DNA from 3 places in the Dehalobacter sp. TeCB1 genome. Region 2 is predicted to be linked to each of the others. Evidence: riboswitches for the same ligand, from Rfam matches in the RefSeq annotation. Region 2 holds a riboswitch; each other region holds the start of a gene.
The links. Region 2 has a riboswitch for cyclic di-GMP ahead of A7D23_RS15755 (transglutaminase domain-containing protein). Riboswitches for the same ligand answer to the same signal wherever they lie in the genome.

Region 1 (6,662 bases), on a different contig from region 2:
TATTCCACGGTCTTTCAAAGAACGATTGTTGTTTGCAACCTGATGTGTCAGAAAAATCATGGCTTTAACCATTATTTAATGGTGGGAAAGTTGAGTTAATTACAGTTACCTATCATTCACAACAAGGTCTTCCTGCATAATCTTGTTAAAAACAGTAACCAGATACGGATCAAATTGTTTGCCGGCGCACTTATTGATTTCAACAAGTGCACTATAGGGGTCCATGGCCCGTTTATAGGGCCTTTCATGCGTGATCACATCGTAGGAATCAACAATAGAAACTATCCTCGAGAACAGCGGGATTTCATCTTCTTTCAGCCCCTGCGGGTAACCTTTTCCATTCCACCATTCATGATGACCGAGAACGGCTTCTGAGACATGCGCTAATTCCCTGGACGACTGCGTGATCCGATAGCCGATTTCGGAATGTTTTTTCATAATGCTCCATTCTTCCGGGGTCAAGTCACCTTGTTTTTTTAAGATTTCCCCCGGAACACCGATCTTGCCGATATCATGCAGCATTGCAACTTGGACCAATTCGACGATCTCTCTTGGGGACAGGCCGATCTGACTGCCGAATTTACTGACCAGACTTTTCAGCCTCATGACATGGGCTTCCGTCTGATAATCTTTTTCCCAGAGCAGTTTTTCCAGGAACTCGATGATGGCAAGGCGGGATTTCTTGCTTTCATTTAATTTGTTGCTATACATTTTTTCCTCAGCCTGGCTGATCATTTTTGCCAGGGGTTGTTCCCTGTTCTCATAAACCGTCAGGCCAAACGAGATATCTATTGGTACCGTTTGCGGGCGGGAGATTTTTAAATTATTTTTAATATTGTTTAAAAACACGCCGGCCTGATCAAGCGGCACACCAGGCATGATAATGATAAATTCGTCCCCGCCCCATCGGATAATCACATTCTCAGTGCCGATCGTCTCTTGCATGATTCTGATCCCGTCAGCAAGCAATTCATCCCCTTTTTCATGACCAAAGGTGTCGTTGATCAGTTTCAGACCATTAAAATCCCCCATGTCCAATGTTGCAGGCATGAGGGTTTTATCAAGGAAATCTTCCAGCACATTTTCAAAATAGGTACGGCTGTAGGCCCCCGTTAATTTATCATAAATGACAAGTTTTCTGATATTTGCTTCTTTGCTTTCGAGCTCCTCCCGGATGCTTTGAAAATACAGGGCCTGCATATTAAGATAAGCAAGCAGACCAACAACACCGGCAACTAAATAACCTACAGACGGTGAAATAACGTTAATTAATTTGCACAACGGATAAAGTAAAATCGACAAGGCCCAAAAAATATAGGTATAGCCAAGTATTATTCGGATCGGGCCTTGTGGTGTTTTTGCTTTTAAGCATGTCATAGCAGCTTTGGATAATAATGCAATGATCCAGACAACAGATAGAAGTAAAAGAGCGGTTGCCGAGATTCCCTGAACAGCAATACATATAAAAGCAACGATCAGAAAGCCCGTGCCGATATCCCAAAACACCGGGTAGCTTCTGCTAAAAAACAACAGCGTACCCTTGAATATCAGCCAGTACCCTGCGATCGAAGAGGCATAGTTGATAATCTGAAGCACCACGGACGGGCTGTCGGTTTCCAGCAATGCAGTTCTGGAAAGATAGGTTATCATGAGCATCAAGACAGAAAGACTCCATGCTAAGAAATAATGTTTCTTCTCGGAAAAATATAAAAATCCGTAAGATATCAACAAGACCAGGGTAATTGAAATACTGGCTGCAACGATGGAATCCGCTGTCATATTAAATCCCCTCCTCAGAAAAAAAAATCGCGGCCAAAGCAGCCGCGGTTTTCATCTTCTGTGTGCAACCCGACTGTCAATATGCTTCAGCACTTAGACTCGTAGCTTTGCGTCCCTGCTTTTCAACAGGTTTGCCAATGGATCATATGATTTTAACTCAATTATAGTAAAATACACGAAATCTGTCAATAAATGTATGAATAATCAATAAATGTATGAATATTCAGAGTCTGACTATTCATACATTTATTGATTAATATTATGCAATAGATATTATCATCCAGATCAGATTCTTCTTACATGGTTTCCAAATTTAGTTCATGTTTTTTTCCTTTGGATGATCAGGATCAGACCTGCCAGAATCAGCAGGATCGGGACCACCAGGCCTAGATCTATATAGCGCTGAATTGACGTTACAAACATCCCAGTAAAGGATATGCACGCTAGAGCGGTTAGAATAAAAACAGGCACCAGCAGACCGCGCGGGCGTCCGGAAAATAAATAGAGTTGAAATAGACCGACTGCAACAGCCAGCGGATAGACCGGCCAGGTATATCCGGAAAATTGCCAGTGTGTAAAAGTCTCAAAGATGAACAACAGACCAATAACGGTAAGGATACCACCGGGAACTAGCAATCCGGGGCTTTCTTTCTTACTGAAATAGTTGAATTCAAAAGCAAGCCCGAGAATAAGGATCAATACCGGCCAAAGAAATTCCATACTGAAGATTTGCCAGTTGCCAAGATTATCTATAAGCAGCAAGCCTCCTGTAAGGATTAGAATGATTCCCCAAAATAAGCCGCTTTTGTTCATATAGAGCCTCCTCTCACCTTATAAAGGTTAATAAGATACTCGAGATTTAAGAACTACAAATTCGTGTTAGATAATGGATTATTTTGATAAATAAAGTTCCCCGTCGTAGGAAGAAATCCTTCCATATAGATCAGGCCGGCGGTCTCTAAAGATCCCCCACTCCAGCCGCTGAACCTCGAGCTGGTCCAGATCAAATTCCGCGATTAGAACCGCTTCTTCGTTTCGTCCAGCCTCCGCTATCTTATTACCCTGCGGTCCGGCAATGAAAGAAGAACCATAGAAGGTGATTTTGGAATCATCCTCTTCCTCGACACCAATCCGGTTGGATGCGACCACAGGGATCAGGTTCGCGGCAGCATGGCCGAGCATGCAGGCCTGCCAATGGTCTTTGGAATCGATCGCCTGATCCATCGGTTCTGAACCGATGGCTGTCGGATATAACAGGATCTCCGCCCCCATCAGGGTCATGCAGCGGGCAGCTTCCGGGTACCATTGATCCCAACAGACGCCGACTCCAATCTTGGCGTAGCGCGTTTGCCAGACTTTAAAGCCTGTATCACCGGGGTTAAAATAGAATTTTTCCTCATAGCCCGGCCCGTCGGGGATATGACTCTTTCTGTATTTGCCGAGGATCTCACCATCGGCATCAATCACGGCAATCGTATTATAGCGCGCGTAGTTTTTCTTCTCATAAAAACTGATCGGCAGGACGATCTCCAGCTCTCTGGCAATTTTCCGGAAATGTCTGACTGCTTGATTATCTTCTAGCTCTGCTGCATAAAGGTAAAAATCCGATTTTTCTTTCTGACAAAAATACGGGGTTTCGAACAACTCCTGCAATAGGATGATCTGCGCGCCCCGGGCTGCTGCCTCCCTGACCAGTGTCTCCGCCCCCGCAATATTTTCTTCAACGTTACTGGTGCAGCGCATCTGGGTTGCTGCCACTTTGACGTTTCTCATCGTTAATATTCCTTCCCAATGCCTGATTTCGGTGTGTTCTGAACCTGATCTTACAGGTGTTTCTACTATTTTGTTAATTTGTATGCATTTTCTATTTTACATGATGCAGAAAAAAACCACAACGCAGAAGAGCGCAACATATAACAGATGTATCTGCTACGTTCTCCTCTTTGTTTATATTTTTATTTCAGATTTTGGTATATATTGTCGGGCAATTCATACACTGACCTTCAATGGTTTACAGCAGGCATCTGCTGGGTTGTACAGTGAACATTGCCGCCTTCCCCAATAATTGCCATTCCATTAATGGTGCGGATCCGTCTTTCTGGAAAGATCCCGCTCAGGGTCCGAATAGCCAGGGCATCTGTTTCGGCAGCCTGGCCGCCAAATACAGGTAAAATAATTCCGCCGTTGACAAAGTAAAAGTTCAGATAACTCAGCGTCAGGCGTTTACCGTCGGCAAATACGGCGGGAGGCTGCTGTATTGGGATGATTTCAAAGGTTCTTCCTCTGGCATCCGTTTCTCGGCTTAACACCGCAAGGTTTTCCCGGGTAATCGCATAATTCGGATCGCAAGGGTCATCACAGACCTGAATCAGGATTTTGCCAGGCGAAGCAAAACAGGCGATATTGTCGACATGTCCGTCTGTTTCATCTCCACATAAGCCTTTTCCCAGCCAGATGACTTTGTGGATACTCAAATATTTCTTCAATAGTTCCGTAATCTGCTCCCGGGAAAGATCAGGGTTGCGGTTCGGATTGAGCAGGCATTCGGCCGTTGTCAAGAGTGTACCTTCTCCATCCACGTGCAACGAGCCGCCTTCCATAATCAGCGGCGCATCAAACGGTTTCAGGCCGAGGTGCTTCAATATTTGCGGTGCGACCTGGTTGTCCAGATCCCAGTCCGGATATTTGCCGCCCCAGGCATTGAAGTGCCAGTTGATGCCGGCTATATCTCCCTGATCATTGACGATAAACGTCGGCCCGTTATCCCGAAGCCAGGCATCATTATGCGCCAACGGCAGGAGCTCGATCTGCCTGTTCCGAAAGCGGCCTTCGAGCAGCAATCGTTCTTTGGGGTTTACCAATACGGTGACGGGTTCAAATTCCCCGATAGCTCGAATAATGTCGGTATAACCCTCGCAAACAGCCTCGTAATTTTCCGGATGACACATTGATGCCCCGACCGGCCAGGAAATAAAGGTACGTTCGTGTCTGGCCCATTCCGCAGGCATTCTATATTTTAAATCGCTCGGAAACATCAGTTTATCCTTTCTTTAGCAACAACATATATCATCATTACTTTCAAATCTACTTTTGTCATGATGATTATTTATGGTTCATTTTACATGAAAATCCAACTACTTTTCAAGGCATAAAATCACCCCACGATGATTGTGGGGTGCATCAGACAATATTCAATGATTGATGGGTATACGTTAAAGTTATTCTTTATCTTGAAACTTTTCCGTGTCTTCACGCCGGATCTGGGCGCGTTTGATCTTGCCGCCGATCGTCTTCGGCAGTTCGTCGACAAATTCGAGAATTCTCGGGTATTTATACGGAGCCGTCACCTTTTTGACATAGTTTTGGATCTCTTTTTTTAACAATTCAGAAGCCGTATAGCCTTTGGCCAGCACAACAGTCGCTTTGACGACCGTTCCCCTAACAGCATCCGGCGCGCCGGTCACAGCACACTCCACGACTGCGGGATGCTCAATTAGTGCACTTTCAACTTCAAAAGGACTGATCCTATAGCCGGACGCCTTGATGACATCATCATTGCGGCCAACAAACCATAAAAAGCCGTGTTCATCCCAGTAGGCCATATCCCCTGTGTGGTATGTATCGTCATACCACACTTTATGGGTAGCAGTTTCATCCATGTAGTACCCACAGAACAATCCGGCAGGTTTATTGGAATCAGCCTCGCGGATGACCAGTTCTCCTTCGACTCCCGGAGGGCATGGAGCTCCGTTTTCATCGACCACATCGATCTTGTAAGCCGGGTTCGGTTTGCCCATTGCTCCCGGATAGATATCCAGCCATTCAAAGTTGGCAACCAGCACGGTTGTCTCGCTCTGGCCAAATCCATTTAAGATGCTTAAGCCGGTAATGCTTTTAAAACGGTTAAAGACATCCGGATTTAAAGGTTCTCCGGCTGTGGAGCAGTGAACAATCGAGGACAGATTATATTTTTCGAGATTGTGTTCAAGCAGAAAACGATAAATTGTCGGAGGTGCGCAAAACGTGGACAGCTTATATTTTTGCATCATTTCCAAAAGCTTTTCCGGGATAAACTTATCCATATCATAGACAAACTGCACCGCACCGCAAATCCACTGGCCGTAAATTTTCCCCCAGCCGAATTTAGCCCAGCCGGAATCGGAAACCGTCAGGTGCAGCCCGCCGTCCACGACGCGCTGCCAGTATTTAGCCGTCACAATATGACCAAGCGGATAGGTGAAGCTCTGAATGGCCATTTTTGGCATGCTCGTGGTCCCTGACGTGAAATAGATGATCATTGTATCGTCATTCGTTGTCGCGTCAGCACCTGTCGGCCGGACCCAGTTTTCGGAAGCAGCCTCCATGCTGCTGTCAAAATCAACCCAGCCGGGACGCTTAGCACCGACCAGAAACAGCGTCTGGAGCGTTGATGATTCTTCCCTGGAAGCTTCGACATGGTCGAGAATTACCGGATCATGATAGGCGATGATCGCTTTAATCGATGCGGCATTATTTCGATAAATAATATCCTTCTGCGTAAGCTGATTGGAAGAAGGAATATAGATCGCGCCGATTTTGGCCAGAGCCAGAATCGCTATGTACACTTCATAACGCCTTCTCAGGATCAGCATGACTTTGTCGCCTTTACGGATCCCGGCTTCGCTTAACATGTTCGCCGTTTTATCCGAGTATTTTTTCAGATCGGCAAAGGTAAATATCCGTTCATTATCGTGGTCGTCGCACCAGACCAGCGCTGGACGCTCTGGTTCCAGACGGGCATATTCATCGACGATATCATACGCAAAATTGAAATTGTCAGGTACTTTCACTTGATAATTCGCACAAAAATCTTCATAAGAATCAAAATCGGTTTTCCCGATATA
Region 2 (6,662 bases):
ACGCAGCGAGGTTTCCTGCTACCAAAGCATCCGGGAAATTCAAACCTGTTACAATAAAGACCTTGTCATATTTAAAATTCAAACCATTGATAATCATCGTTGAGGTAGCATAACGATTTTCACCGCCATAACGTACGGCGCTCGGCAGCTGAGAAAGCACGCCTGCTGAAACCGCACCTTCACCGCCGATAACAATGGTTGATGTAACTTTTTGGTCAGTGATTACTTCGGATGTTTCTGCCGGAAGTGCTGAAGCTCGGGTGAAGAGAATCGGTATCCCGTTGGCAGCCGCGTACGGAGATACTGCCAGGGCATCCGAATAGTGTCCGTTTTCCCCATTGACGATAATAGCTTTGCCGGTCGAATTGCCAAGAGCTCCGGCGATTGCTGCAGCCGTAGCATAGCGGCTCTCTCCGCCATAACGTGTGACATTCGCCTGACCATAGGCCGCAACGAGGGAATCTTGAATATTTTGAGAAATAACACCTGTTCCGCCAGCAAGTACGATCTTTTTGGCTTTGAGTTTCTGTATCTCAGCAAGTGTAGAAGACGTGAGCGTTATCTTATCGGTAAGCAAGATCGGTGCATTCAGTTTCTTGGCTAAAGGAGTAACAGCCAAAGCATCCGGGAAGTCGTATCCATAAGCTAAGACGACAGTATCCGCTCCGTTAGGCCAACCCTGCTCAGCAATTGCAATAGCTGTTTCAAAGCGGTCTGCTCCAGCAATACGGGGAGCTGAAGCCGGAGTCGTATTTTGAACTACGCCGCCACCGCCACCACCGCCGCCGCCAGTGTAAGTGTAGGTCGCAAATAACGTAAAGTGCTTCGTCCAAATAACCAAATCAGCACCCACATCGATTTTGCCTTCGCCGCCAGCCGGAATCTCAGCATTCGCTATTGCTTGTGTATTTCCGGTAAGCACTCGGGTAATAGGCGTTAAAGCCCCGCCACCGTGGGAATATCCAACCTGTTGTCCAGCCTTTCCAGGGATCACAATCTTAACAGCCTGATCAAATGTTAAAAGTGTACTCCCAAAACCGATTTCAATAACACTGCTTACGGTATTGCCGGTTCCCGGATCTACCGTATTGTTTGCTTTCACCGTAGGGACATTAATCTCTTCAGTCCAACCCGCTGGGCCGGTTACCGTAGTCCCAGCCGGTATTTCTACTTCAACAGGCAACGTACTGATACTGGTATGTGCATTGATCGTGATTGCCGGCAAGATACCGCTTCTTACACCACCGGCCAAATTAACGGAACTACTAACGTCCAGTTTGTCATTGGTGTTCGACGCAGGAATATCCAGCGTTATTGCAGAAGTAACCGGCACAATATTTGGATTCTGTATCTGAGCATAATGAACCTTACCGGAGTTAACGTCAACCACCCAAAGCTTATCGTTAGAATCGACATCCGTTCCAATCGGTCTGACAAACCCGCTAGAGGTACTGATAAAAGCAATCGGCGTTGCATAGGCCTTAATGCACTTAATTACACTATTTTGTCTTTCGGCTACATAGATGTTATCGTACTTGTCAACTGATATCCCATAACACATATCCGATGTAACTTTTCCAATGTAAACTCCGTTTTTATCTAATTTCTGAACGCGGTTATTAAAAGTATCGCATACCCATATATTTTCAAATGAATCAACAGCAATATCATACGGTCTCATAAATTTACCATTGGCATCCCCTGCACTTCCGATTTCCACGAAAGAACTGCCACTCAAATCCGAAAACTTTAGGATGCGGTTATTGTAGGTATCGGCAACATAGACATTCGTCCCTTTTACAGTGACTCCCTGTGGCATATTATAGCCGCTGCCAAAAGTAGTCCACCCAGTGATCGCTCCATTATTGGGTTTAAACTTGATAATCCGGTTATTATACGTGTCTGCAACATAGAGGAAGCCTGAACCGTCAACGGCAATTCCACTGGGACAATTAAATTGATTATTGCCGCTCCCTGTCTGACCATATTCAAACAAGAAATTACCGGTATCGGCATCAAACTCAACGACACGGCCGTTGTAGAAATCTGTTACATACAGCTTTCCATTATAAACTACAGAAGCTGTAGGACCATTAAATGTTCCATAAGCACCGGTAAATGTTTTGTCATTAAAACTCAGCGCCGCAAATGCTGCCGGACCAGCTACAAGTGTAAATAGCATAGCAAAAACCAAACAAACCGGGATAAACGCTTTTCTTTTCTTCATTCTTTCACCATCTTCCAATCTTTTATTGACTCCCCTGTAAGCATACTGAGATATGCGTACTCCCAAGCCAAGAGAAAGTAATTTTCTATCTTTTAAGTATTTATGTAAGTCCAGAAAATAAAAAAACCGCCAACATTTTGGCAGCCGAACGGTCATTGTACAAATATTGCACTTTAGACTTCTGACTTTGCGTCCCAGCTTTTCAACTGGTTTGCCCTTTTCCGGTATTATTTCATAGTTTTATCAACTTAGCTGCCAAAAATTTCAGGATCATCTGGAGCTACTGAATAAGAGACAACGATATCTAAACCTGTCCACGTCCCTTTGGAACCTTTCGTTAACTCAGCCACATTACCTAGTACAATAAGCTTTGGAGCCGTATATGCTTTTTTATTCAATTTCCTTCCCCTCCCACAATAAACAAATTCACAATATTTGAATTTATGATTGCTTCGAAACATATATGCCCATTATATGCTTACAATATTTTCCTGTCAATCCATTTTCTTGTGTCACAAAGTATTAAATTTATAATATAAATCCCTAAAATTCTCTAATTCTATTACTACTTTTCGCTTCCTTCGACATCTCGAAATAAAAAATACGGACAACCTATTTACATTTCTTATTATCTATAATAAAATACAATTAATACCAATATTTTTACTGCTGCATGTAAAAAGCAAACTTGTCGAAAGGCAAGGACGCAAAGCCACGAGTCTAAGGCATATGTTCTATTTATGCTATGAAAGTCGGGTTGCCGGTAGTTCAGTATATGTGTAACATTACCTGACTATGCGTAATGTTTTTCTTTACTCCGGTTCATGTTTGTTGACAACTAAATAATGATCAGCGATAAAGGCAAACTTAGCGAAAGCTAAGGACGCAAAGCTATGGGTCTTCCAGTATGGATACTGATGACTGCCAAGCCACCGAACGGTTATTCAAAGCTTTTGTCGCTTTGCCTGAAAAAGGTTAAGCGGCATTTTTGTTTTCAACAAATGAATGAAATGGAGATGTTTTCGATGTCCAAAAAAATTGTTTCCCTGGTTGCCACCACTGCCCTCACATTATCCCTGCTGCTTTTGAACAGCCCGGCACCTGCCCTGGCGGATGGTGAAACAGTGACATGCATTGCGGACCTCCAGAAATATATCGCCGCAGATATGACCGACCGGGATGATTCTTTTTCCCTTCACTATACCGGTGACACAACCCCAGTCCTCGCAGACCTCAAAAACATCTTTTTGCAATCTGCCGGCAGTGATGATTACCTCAGCCTGTCGTGGAAAGAAATGGGTTATACATATTCCTATCATTCTGGCCAATTGGATATTAATTTCACCCTCAACTATCATACGACCAAAGAAGAAGAAAAATATGTAGACAGCACAGTGAAAAAGCTTGTTGCCAAGCTGATCACACCCAAGATGAACGACTTAAGCAAAGAAACTGCCATCCATCAATGGATCGTGCAAAACGTGAAATATGATTACAGCCTGAAACAAATAACCACCTATACTGCTTTGACGGATCACAGAACAACCTGCATGGGATATGCCATGCTGATGAAGAAAATGCTGCAGCAGGCAGGCCTGGAGTCGAAGATCATTACCGGTTATTATCCTGAAGGCTACCACGCCTGGAATATGATCAAAATCGATGCAAAATGGTACTATCTCGATGTAACTTCGGACTGGGCCATGGGGGAAACATCCCCGCAGAATAGGACTGAAGCCCAAATGACCGCGGCTAACTACACCTGGGACAGAGCTCAGTCAGCAAAATGAATCCTCTTAAAATAATATTAAGGATGTAACGATAGTAAAAATTTCGTTACGTCCTATTTTTGTTAGAAAAAGATTAAAGCTTAGACTAACCCCAGATCCGTCTTCGTAATGAGTAGCCAGTGTCAAGCGGAGCACGGATTGCGCAGCGCGGCTGTTTGCGCCATGGAGGGCGCAATCTGCCGAAAGCGGTTATCATTACGAAGACCAACCCGGGCAAAGCTAGTAACTTCAATGTTATTGATAATTATGAATCGTTCTACTAGGTTCAACGGATAATTTTCCGTTATCAATCTTCAAAATCCTGGAACACATCTTTAAAGCAGTCTGCCGGTGGGTAATAAGCAGACAGGTACACCTACTGCTAAAATCTTTGATGGCCTTTAGGACTTCTAACTCTGTCTCCATATCCAGCGCGGAGGTTGCCTCGTCCAGAATCATAACAGGCGCCTTTTTTAAGAAAGCACGTGCAATGGCAATACGTTGGGCTTGTCCTTCCGAAAGCCCATGGCCATCCTCCCCGATAACAGTATTCATTCCATTCGGCAGCTCCTGAATAAAGTCCCAGGCACAGGCAGCCAGGAGGGCTTTTTCCATCTCATCAGGAGTCGCACCCAGCTTCCCGCTGCGCAAATTCGCGGCGATTGTCCCGCTGAATAACGTATTCCCCTGCGGTACATAGGTGATCCATTCCCTCGTCGCAGCCGTAACCTCGTACCGTTTTCCTGTATTATCTGTAAAGTATACTTCCCCTTCGGAGGGTCTCAACAACGCCAGCACAAGCCTGATCAGCGTCGTCTTGCCAACACCGGAAGGGCCAACCAAAGCGACGAGCTCTCCCGGGGCAATTTCCAGCGTAATCTTATCCAAGACAGGTGTTTCCTTTTCTTCCGTGTAAAAAAAGCTCATTTGTTGGAAGCTTATTCCCACATCCTTCAATTTTGGAACCTGTCCTTCTCTCTTCTCCAAGGCCATTTTTTCCAGTTCCCTTAACCTTTCAGTGGAAGCCAACATCGCAATAATCTGCGGGAATGTCCTCGCCAAACCGACAAAAGGTGTCTGGACCTGCTGCACTAATGTTAGAAATGCCGTTAAGGTCCCGAAAGAAATGGCTTTCTGAGAAAGCCGAAAAATCCCCCAGCCAAACGCAACCAAGTATCCTGTCCAAAAACCGGCAGAGATGATCATATTCGCGGATAAAGTCACCCTGTTCTTCTTCAGAATCCATTCCATCCGGTTCTGATGCAACCCTTGCAGAACATCGCTGTGATGCTTCTCCAAACGGAACGCCTTGATAATAATAAAATTTTGGATTGCTTCCTGAATATTGGAACGGTACAGGCTCTCCGACTCCTGTACTTTGATATTTAGTGTTTTAAGCTTGCGGCCAAAGACACGGCTCAAGAGCACGGTGGAAGGACCCAGAATAAAGGCAATGACGGCGAGCCTCGGGTCATAATATAACAGGGTCATTAAGGAAGCGACCATCTGCACGCCCAAAGCAAATATACCCGGGATAACACCCACAATAGAATTGGTGATATTCCCCACGTCACTGGTCAAACGTGTGATAAGGTCACCGCTGTGATAGCTGGAAAGCGGCAGCCATTCCGTTTCTAACAGCCTCTTGAAAAAACGCTGCCTCATCGCATTGGAAAATGCTTCGCTGACGCGGATTGAAAGAAGAGAATTCCCGATCGATAACAAAAGATTAAGAATGATAGCTCCTGCAAAGGCAATACCAACGAATCCAGCCCGAGCGAGTTCTCCGGCCACCGCATAATCAATCATATGCTTGGATAAAATAGCGATCGCTACCCCGAAAAGCCCTCCGGTGCAACTGATGAGTAAAATACAAATAAGCATCGGTATAAAGGGCATGATATCCGGTTTTATCCAACGAATAAAGTGAATGCCTTTAATGAATTCATCTTTGATGATCATCTGGTCTAGCTCCCGATTCTGTACTGTCTGTTACCATTGTGCCGTAGATCTCCGTAATTTTGTCTAAAATATTTTTCTCAGTTTTCTGTAAACCCGCAGAATGAAATACCTGCAAGGCCGCAGCGTTAACCAAATGTTTACCAATAGCTTTAGCCACCATTTTGAACACGGAATATGGTGATCTTTACGCCAAATCGCGCTGACTACAGCAATCAGCTGCTCGGGATAGAGCGGCCCTTCAATCCATTGCTGGGCATCACCGACCATATAAAAACAGTCCGCTTTTTTTCGACAGACCCGGTGCATTACGTAGTAGCCATTCGTCCTTCGGATCAGAACAGTATCCCCTCTTTTGAGATTTTCAAAAGTCCCGACGGAAAATTCCACGCTGTCAATGCCATCCCGCAAAAAAGGATACATGCTGTCACCTGAAACAGAAAGCCTGACACTCTGACCTTTTTCGAGAAGATCTGAAACCAAAGGGAACAGATTTGCAGCTTTAACTCTTTTTACTCCAGACATCGGTAAACCAACTCCACAGCTTCCCGATCAGGACGACATTGCAGCAGATACACCGGGACACTACGAATGATTTTTTCATAAATACTGAGTGCCTTATTCATCATGTTTTGGTCAAAATAAGGAAGAAAAACTCTGGGCATTAAACGGTTAATTGCTTGCTGATTATTTAATCTGAATATCTG
Region 3 (6,662 bases), on a different contig from region 2:
AAGCAATGGTCTTTTTATTGTGGACGATTTTCAAATACAGCATGATGCAAATGGTTATTCTGGGGAAGCCATTAATAAACTGGCAAAGTTCGAAAATTTTTATGATGATTTGATATTCAAACAAAGTGAAATCTCTATGGGATTAGAAAAGCTAAGATTTGAAGGCAAAACGAATTCAGTAAAATTCAAGCAACTGCTGACGAATAAAATGACCAATCATACAATATTAATTCTTTTGAAAACGTATGGATTGCAGTAAATGGAAAAGATGCTAATAGAATTAATGATTCTTACAGTTGTCATTCATATTGTCGATACCCTGGCCTACTCTGTACGCTTGAATTCCGTAAAGAGCGGACAGGTTGCTTTATCTTTTTCACTTTTCAACATGTTTGTTCTTGTTTCACGGACAGCCAACATGTTTCAGGGACCGTTAATTGCAAGCATTGTTGGTTTAAGTATAGCGCAAGGACTGAACCCGATCAGTGATTTGCGGTCGGTTATTTTTGCTGCGACAGCGGGGACCCTATTTGGAATCCTGCTCATACCTACATTTTTAAAGATATTTGAAGTTGCTGTCAAACGTTTAGAATTAGCCGGTTCTGTACCTTCCTTAGTTGTCGAGGCCCTGCAGGCAAATAATATCAAGCGAATTGTAAAAAGTGCTGTACGGCCTTCGAAGACAATGCTGGAAAGACTAAGGTATAGAGAGATACCCAAAAGGTTACTTGTTACCAATGTTTTGGTTACAGGTATATATACCATTGGGGTCCTTGCCGCTAATTACTCAGCTCTTCTGGTTCCGGAGCAAGCAGCACTAGCAGCAGCAGCTTCATCAGGAATCATTAATGGCATGGCAAGTATTCTACTCACTTTTTTTATCGACCCAAAATCGGCAATTATTACAGACCAGGCATTGAAAGGAATAAGGCCGTATGCTGATGTGAAAGCATTGGTCATTATGCTTATTGCTACAAAACTAATTGGCACATTATTGGGGCAAGTGCTGTTTTTGCCGGCCGCCCAGATTATTGCAAGCTTTTACATGTAGTGATGACGCCTGTTCATCATGAATATTAGCAAGGAAATAAGAGCCTGTTTATTAATGCGATAGGGAACTGAAAATAGTTTTCACAGAAAATAAATATTGGAAGAAGGAATTAGCCACATCACCAAGAAAGTAAACAATAATTTAATAAAGGGGGTCATTTTTTTGACGACAATGAGCTCAGTCAATGATTTTCTAGACCTGCGTACTTTAGCGGTGGTCGGGGTATCCAGATCCGAAAAGAAGTTCTCGCGTAGGCTGTATAGAACGTTAAAGAAGAGAGGGTATAATGTTTTTGCCGTAAATCCCAATATGGACAGTATTGACGGCGAGATCTGCTATGAGAACCTTCAGTCTTTACCGCAGAAAGCCGACGGCGCAGTGATCGTCGTCCCTCCTGACCAAACCAATAAGGTCGTTAGGGACGCGGTAGAAGCTGGAGTCAAGCATATCTGGATTCAGCAGGGGGCTGAATCTAAAGAGGCTATAGACTATTGTACGGAAAATCAGATAAACGTCATCCATGACCAATGCGTCCTAATGTTTGCAGAACCATCGTTTCCTCATTCATTCCACCGGTCCGTATTGAAGGTGTTTGGAAAACTTCCGAAATAATAGATTAGCCGGCTCAAAAAACATTTGAGCCGGCGTTTTTTTTCAAGAAATGGATCAGCTTCACTCGACAATGGAAACAATAAAGGTTGTAAGATCTTCGACAAGGTTATATTCCTTAGCCCGGACATGGGCCAACCCTTTGTCAGCGATTAATATCCTGATAATCGGGCGCATCGGCAAACTTTTATTCTGGTCAACCACAATCCCAACTTCACCTGTATTGAGCTTAACGGTACAGCCGGTCGGATAGGCTGCAACATGCTTTAAGAACGTTACAACCAACTGCTGGGAGAATAGTTTGTTTGCACATCCCATTACAATTTCACAGGCTTCATGCGGGACGATCCGGGAGTGGCCCGGGCCATCATTGACCAGATTATCATAGAAGTCGGCCAGCCCGACGATTTGAGCCAGGATATGGAGGTGCCGGCCGGACAGCTTCCGGGGATAGCCGTTTCCGTTCAACCATTCGTGATGCTGCAAAGCAATATGCGCACTCAATAAGTTCAATTCCGGTTTGTTCCGAAGTATTTCAAATCCATGTACAGTGTGCGTCTTATATAGGTCATTTTCCTTCGGAGTAAAGGCCTCACGTTTGGCGACAAGCTCTTTTGGCAGCTTGACAGTCCCGATATCGTGAAGCAAAGCCCCTACCGCCAGTGCCTCCAGGGTATCTTTATCCAGTCCCAAAGCTTTGCCCAAAATGGTCGCAAGGACACAAACACTGACTGAATGCGCATAAACTTGATTGTCATAGCTCCGCATATCTGTCAGGCTCAGAAATATCTTTTCTTGAAACAGGACGTCCCCGATGATGTTGTTTACTGTCTTTTTTACCTGAAAACCATTGAGATCTTTACCGATTCGTACCGCTTCCGCTGAATGTTCAATGGAGTTCATTGCCTCCCGCCTGTTTTCCTCGGAAATAACATCCTCAATAACGATATCCTTCGTTTCGTCATCGTCCACATAGACAATACTAATGCCCAGTTCTTTTAACCGGTCGATATATGGCTGGGTCAGCGTGATTCCTTTCCCAAGCAATGAACGGCCGTTATGCGAGAAAATGGTTCGTCCCAACACGTCTCCCTTTTGAAGCCGGTTTACACTTACCTGACGCAATTGTAATCTTCCTTTCCGATAAATCAGTGCTGGCTGAAGCAACAAAAAAATCACCAGCAGATTGCATGGCGACATTCAAAACAAACCTGAGCGGATTCGGTAGCCTGGCAGTCATCAGAATTATTCTGGAAGACCCATAGCTTTGCGTCCCTGGCTTTCACCAAGTTTGCCATTGTCGTTGCTCCTGTATCCCTATTCGATTGATATTTCGGTCACAGAACTATTGTAGCACATCCCTTTCAGGTTCTACAGGGGTTATTCGAAAAAATATTCTTTATTTTGGCGCCAAATGATCAATGTTTCTTGGTTTAGCAGAGGAATCCGCTTAAATTCGTATAACTAATTAATGATGTTTATACGCGTGTGGATCGGTACAATTCCCGTTAAATAAGCCTATTCCGTATGCGTTAATAAGCAAGATCGTGAAGTACAGAGTTGCGGAGAACTGTTCTGCACGGGTTGAACTCTGATTTTTATCAAACATTGCTATCAGGAGATGTATGCAATGGTCAAATCAATGGTAAGTAAAGAATACAGGCGGAAATGCGCCGACTTTTCATTATGCGGATTGAATTGCTGTCTTTGTCCGCGTTTTCATACGGACGGTTCTTCAAAGTGCCCCGGCTGCGGGGGTCCGGACTTTTTTTTGAAGCATCCTTCCTGTGCCGTAATTACCTGTAATAAAAAGCATGAAAATGTTGAATACTGTTTTGAATGCAGTGTCTATCCATGTGAGAGGTATCAGGCTCCAAGCGAGGGCGATTCTTTTATATCCTATCAAAATGTGTTGCAGGACCAAGCCAAGGCTAAAATGGACCTTCAAAATTATCTTGAAGGACTGACGGAAAAACACAAAATTTTAGGCGAACTAATCGCGAATTACAATGACGGCAAATTAAAGGGATTTTATTGTCTGGCGGTCAACCTGCTGCCGCTTTCCGTCTTGAACAATATGATGGATAAGATCCATCATATGGATCAGACCAACTGCAAGGGCAGTGCTGAAGAAGCCGTCCGCTTGCTGAAAGCGGAAGCCGATCGCCTGAATATTCAACTGGTTCTTAGAAAGGCGAAAAAGGATTAGACAAGCTATTCAAGCATCATTTCTGGGGTAAATCAAATGTTCTTTGTTTTGGAGGATCAAACATTGTCTGGAATTCGTGAACCAATAGACATTTTTACTGAGCAAAGATGCAGTCTGAGAGCTGACTGCGAGAACTGCTTCGGATTGTGCTGCACCGCGCTGTATTTTTCAGCTTCGGAAGGCTTTCCAAACGATAAAGAGGCCGGTCAGCCTTGTCGGAAGCTGCAGGAAAATTTTCGCTGCAGTATATATCAAGATCTTCAGGGACTGGGCCTGAAAGGCTGCATGGCATTTGATTGTTTTGGCGCAGGGCCAAAAGTATCCAAGCTCAGTTACGGTGGCAGAGACTGGCGGCGATCACCGGAATTCCGGGAGCAAATGTTTGAGGTTTTCCTTGTCATTCGGCAGCTTCAGGAGATGCTCTGGTATTTGACAGAAGCAGAGACATTACAGCCGGCTCATTCAGTTCATGAGGCGCTTCGTACCCTGCGGGAAGAGACGGAACGGCTGACACTGCTCAGCCCGGGTGAGCTTCTGAAAATGGATGTGCCCTTATATCGTACCGGAGTAAATACCCTGCTGCTTCAAACAAGTGAACTGGTCCGTGTTTCTGTTTGTCAGGAGCGGAATATTCAGGCCGGGATTCGGAAGACCTTTAAGCGCAGGAGCAGTCTGATTGCTGCAGATCTCCGGAAAACGGATCTCAGAGGGGCTAACCTTAGAGGAGCCTGTCTGATTGCCGCAGACCTCAGCGGGACCGATCTGGGCGGAGCTGATTTGATCGGGGCGGATTTGCGCGATGCCGATCTCAGCGGTACTGATTTAAGCCAAAGCATTTTTCTGACCCAAGCCCAGCTGAATACGGCGAAGGGGGATAAGCGTACCAAGCTGCCGCCATCACTCTTTTATCCAAGACAATGGAGTTTGGACTGATATGGAAATGGAAATCATCTATTCATTTGAACCGATCATTAATCAGGAGTCCCGGGTATTGATCCTCGGCTCGATGCCGGGAGTGCAATCGTTGAGGGAGCAGAAATATTATGCCCATCCTTACAATCACTTTTGGCGGATTATGTATGCGCTTTTTGACGATGCCCGTGGATGGTCTAATGCCGCGGATGCCATGGATGATTATGATAGCAGGAAACAATTTCTTTTGGACAGAAAAATTGCCCTTTGGGATGTCATTCGTAGCTGCTCCAGAGAAGGCAGCCTCGATAGCAATATAGTCAATGAACAGGTCAATGATTTTCAAAATTTATTTATTCAGTACCCACATCTGGAATTACTTGCATTTAACGGAGCAAAGGGCTTTAATATATATAAGAGGAAAATCCGTCTGGAGTCTGCTTCCATTGCCTATCTGCTATTGCCCTCAACCAGTCCGGCCAATACGATGAAATTTGAGGAAAAGCTGACACATTGGAAAGCAATTTTGAAATACTTATAAAATTTTGAAGTAATACCTATGAAGTTTTAAGCAAGTCGTTGTGAAAGGTGTGAATTGATGGATAACAATCAGTCTGAACTGAAAGAAAATTATACATTTCTGATTGTAGGAGACTCCATTTCCAAAGGCGTGATCTATAACGAGGATCAGGGGAAATATTCGTTATTGGACAGAAACTATGTTTCTCTGGTCCAGAACAGCCTGAAGGGCATGGTTTATAATGCTGCGAAATTTGGTAATACCATAAAAAAAGGCATTGAACGCCTTAATCGGGATGTCTCCAAAACGCGTCCGGATATTGTACTGATCGAATTTGGAGGCAATGACTGTGACTTTGACTGGATGCAGATTGCGAGTGATCCAATGGCAGAGCATGAACCCAAAACGGATTTCAACGCTTTCGGGAAAATGCTCACAGATACCATTATTTCGCTTAAAAACAATAATATTATCCCGGTGTTGATGACGCTTCCCCCGCTTGACGCGGATCGGTATTTCAAGTGGATTAGCAAAAACAGTAATGAGATAGGGAAAAATATATTGATTTGGCTTGGAAGCGTTACAAAGATATACTGGTGGCAGGAACGCTACAACTCCATGATTGTGAACATTGCAGAGGAAACCAAGACAAAATGGATCGATGTAAGAGGTGCTTTTCTGAAGACACCGGATTTTACTCAATTGCTTTGTATTGATGGGATCCATCCGAATGAAGACGGGCATAAGGTCATTGCCCAAAAGGTGACGGAATACCTCAGACAGAATTACAATTTTCTGCTCAAAGATTCTTCCGCGGACAGTCTTTCTTAGTATTTAGAAAGTATAAGCTTTTCATCTTTACGCTTCTAATCATCAATCTATTTAACATGTACTATTCTTAGGAAGGGTCAGAATATTGAACAATTTGCTGAATACGCTCAAAAGAAATAAAACCCCGCTGATTGTATTAGGTGTCATTATTGTGGTGTTGCTAATCATTAAACTGGTTCTGGTGGATATTGTCTATATTGGCTACCAATACGAAAAGAACAGGATTATTACCCCATGGGGGGAAAAGATAAAATCGGCAAACCTGTCTGTAGATTATACAATTGAACAGGCTCTGAGCGATATAGACAGTCTTGGGCTGAATACCCTGAATGTCCCTGTTCAAATTGATATTCCGTCGTTGACAGCCAGTACGATGAGTATCAATGCGGAAAGCGAAAAGAAAGCGGTCTGGCTGATTAAACGCTTAAGATATAAAGGAATTAACGTCATCCTGGAACCTTATCCGTATATTCAAAACGGTGAGAAATATGAGACGGATCTCAAGCCGGATAATATCAATCAATGGTTCT

Region 1: another riboswitch for cyclic di-GMP. It lies ahead of A7D23_RS10980 (diguanylate cyclase); the one in region 2 lies ahead of A7D23_RS15755 (transglutaminase domain-containing protein).
Region 3: another riboswitch for cyclic di-GMP. It lies ahead of A7D23_RS01520 (HD domain-containing phosphohydrolase); the one in region 2 lies ahead of A7D23_RS15755 (transglutaminase domain-containing protein).

Annotation. Positions count from the first base shown of each region.
Region 1 is NZ_MCHF01000045.1:32-6,693, forward strand. It holds gene A7D23_RS10980 (diguanylate cyclase) at 106-1,779, opposite strand; cyclic di-GMP riboswitch class I at 1,840-1,925, opposite strand; gene A7D23_RS10985 (DUF5668 domain-containing protein) at 2,098-2,592, opposite strand; gene aguB (N-carbamoylputrescine amidase) at 2,671-3,552, opposite strand; gene A7D23_RS10995 (agmatine deiminase family protein) at 3,783-4,814, opposite strand; gene A7D23_RS11000 (AMP-binding protein) at 4,998-6,662, opposite strand, start outside.
Region 2 is NZ_MCHF01000067.1:104,218-110,879, reverse strand. It holds gene A7D23_RS14930 (cell wall-binding repeat-containing protein) at 1-2,227, opposite strand, end outside; cyclic di-GMP riboswitch class I at 2,364-2,453, opposite strand; gene A7D23_RS15915 (lasso RiPP family leader peptide-containing protein) at 2,476-2,625, opposite strand; cyclic di-GMP riboswitch class I at 2,899-2,992, shown strand; cyclic di-GMP riboswitch class I at 3,078-3,164, shown strand; gene A7D23_RS15755 (transglutaminase domain-containing protein) at 3,253-4,017, shown strand; gene A7D23_RS14925 (ABC transporter ATP-binding protein) at 4,252-5,958, opposite strand; gene A7D23_RS14920 (S24/S26 family peptidase) at 6,022-6,480, opposite strand; gene A7D23_RS14915 (hypothetical protein) at 6,468-6,662, opposite strand, start outside.
Region 3 is NZ_MCHF01000005.1:110,724-117,385, reverse strand. It holds gene A7D23_RS01535 (hypothetical protein) at 1-259, shown strand, start outside; gene A7D23_RS01530 (lipid II flippase Amj family protein) at 260-1,051, shown strand; gene A7D23_RS01525 (CoA-binding protein) at 1,223-1,663, shown strand; gene A7D23_RS01520 (HD domain-containing phosphohydrolase) at 1,724-2,785, opposite strand; cyclic di-GMP riboswitch class I at 2,881-2,966, opposite strand; gene A7D23_RS01515 (DUF3795 domain-containing protein) at 3,291-3,869, shown strand; gene A7D23_RS01510 (pentapeptide repeat-containing protein) at 3,933-4,802, shown strand; gene A7D23_RS01505 (DNA-deoxyinosine glycosylase) at 4,804-5,322, shown strand; gene A7D23_RS01500 (SGNH/GDSL hydrolase family protein) at 5,380-6,132, shown strand; gene A7D23_RS01495 (hypothetical protein) at 6,218-6,662, shown strand, end outside.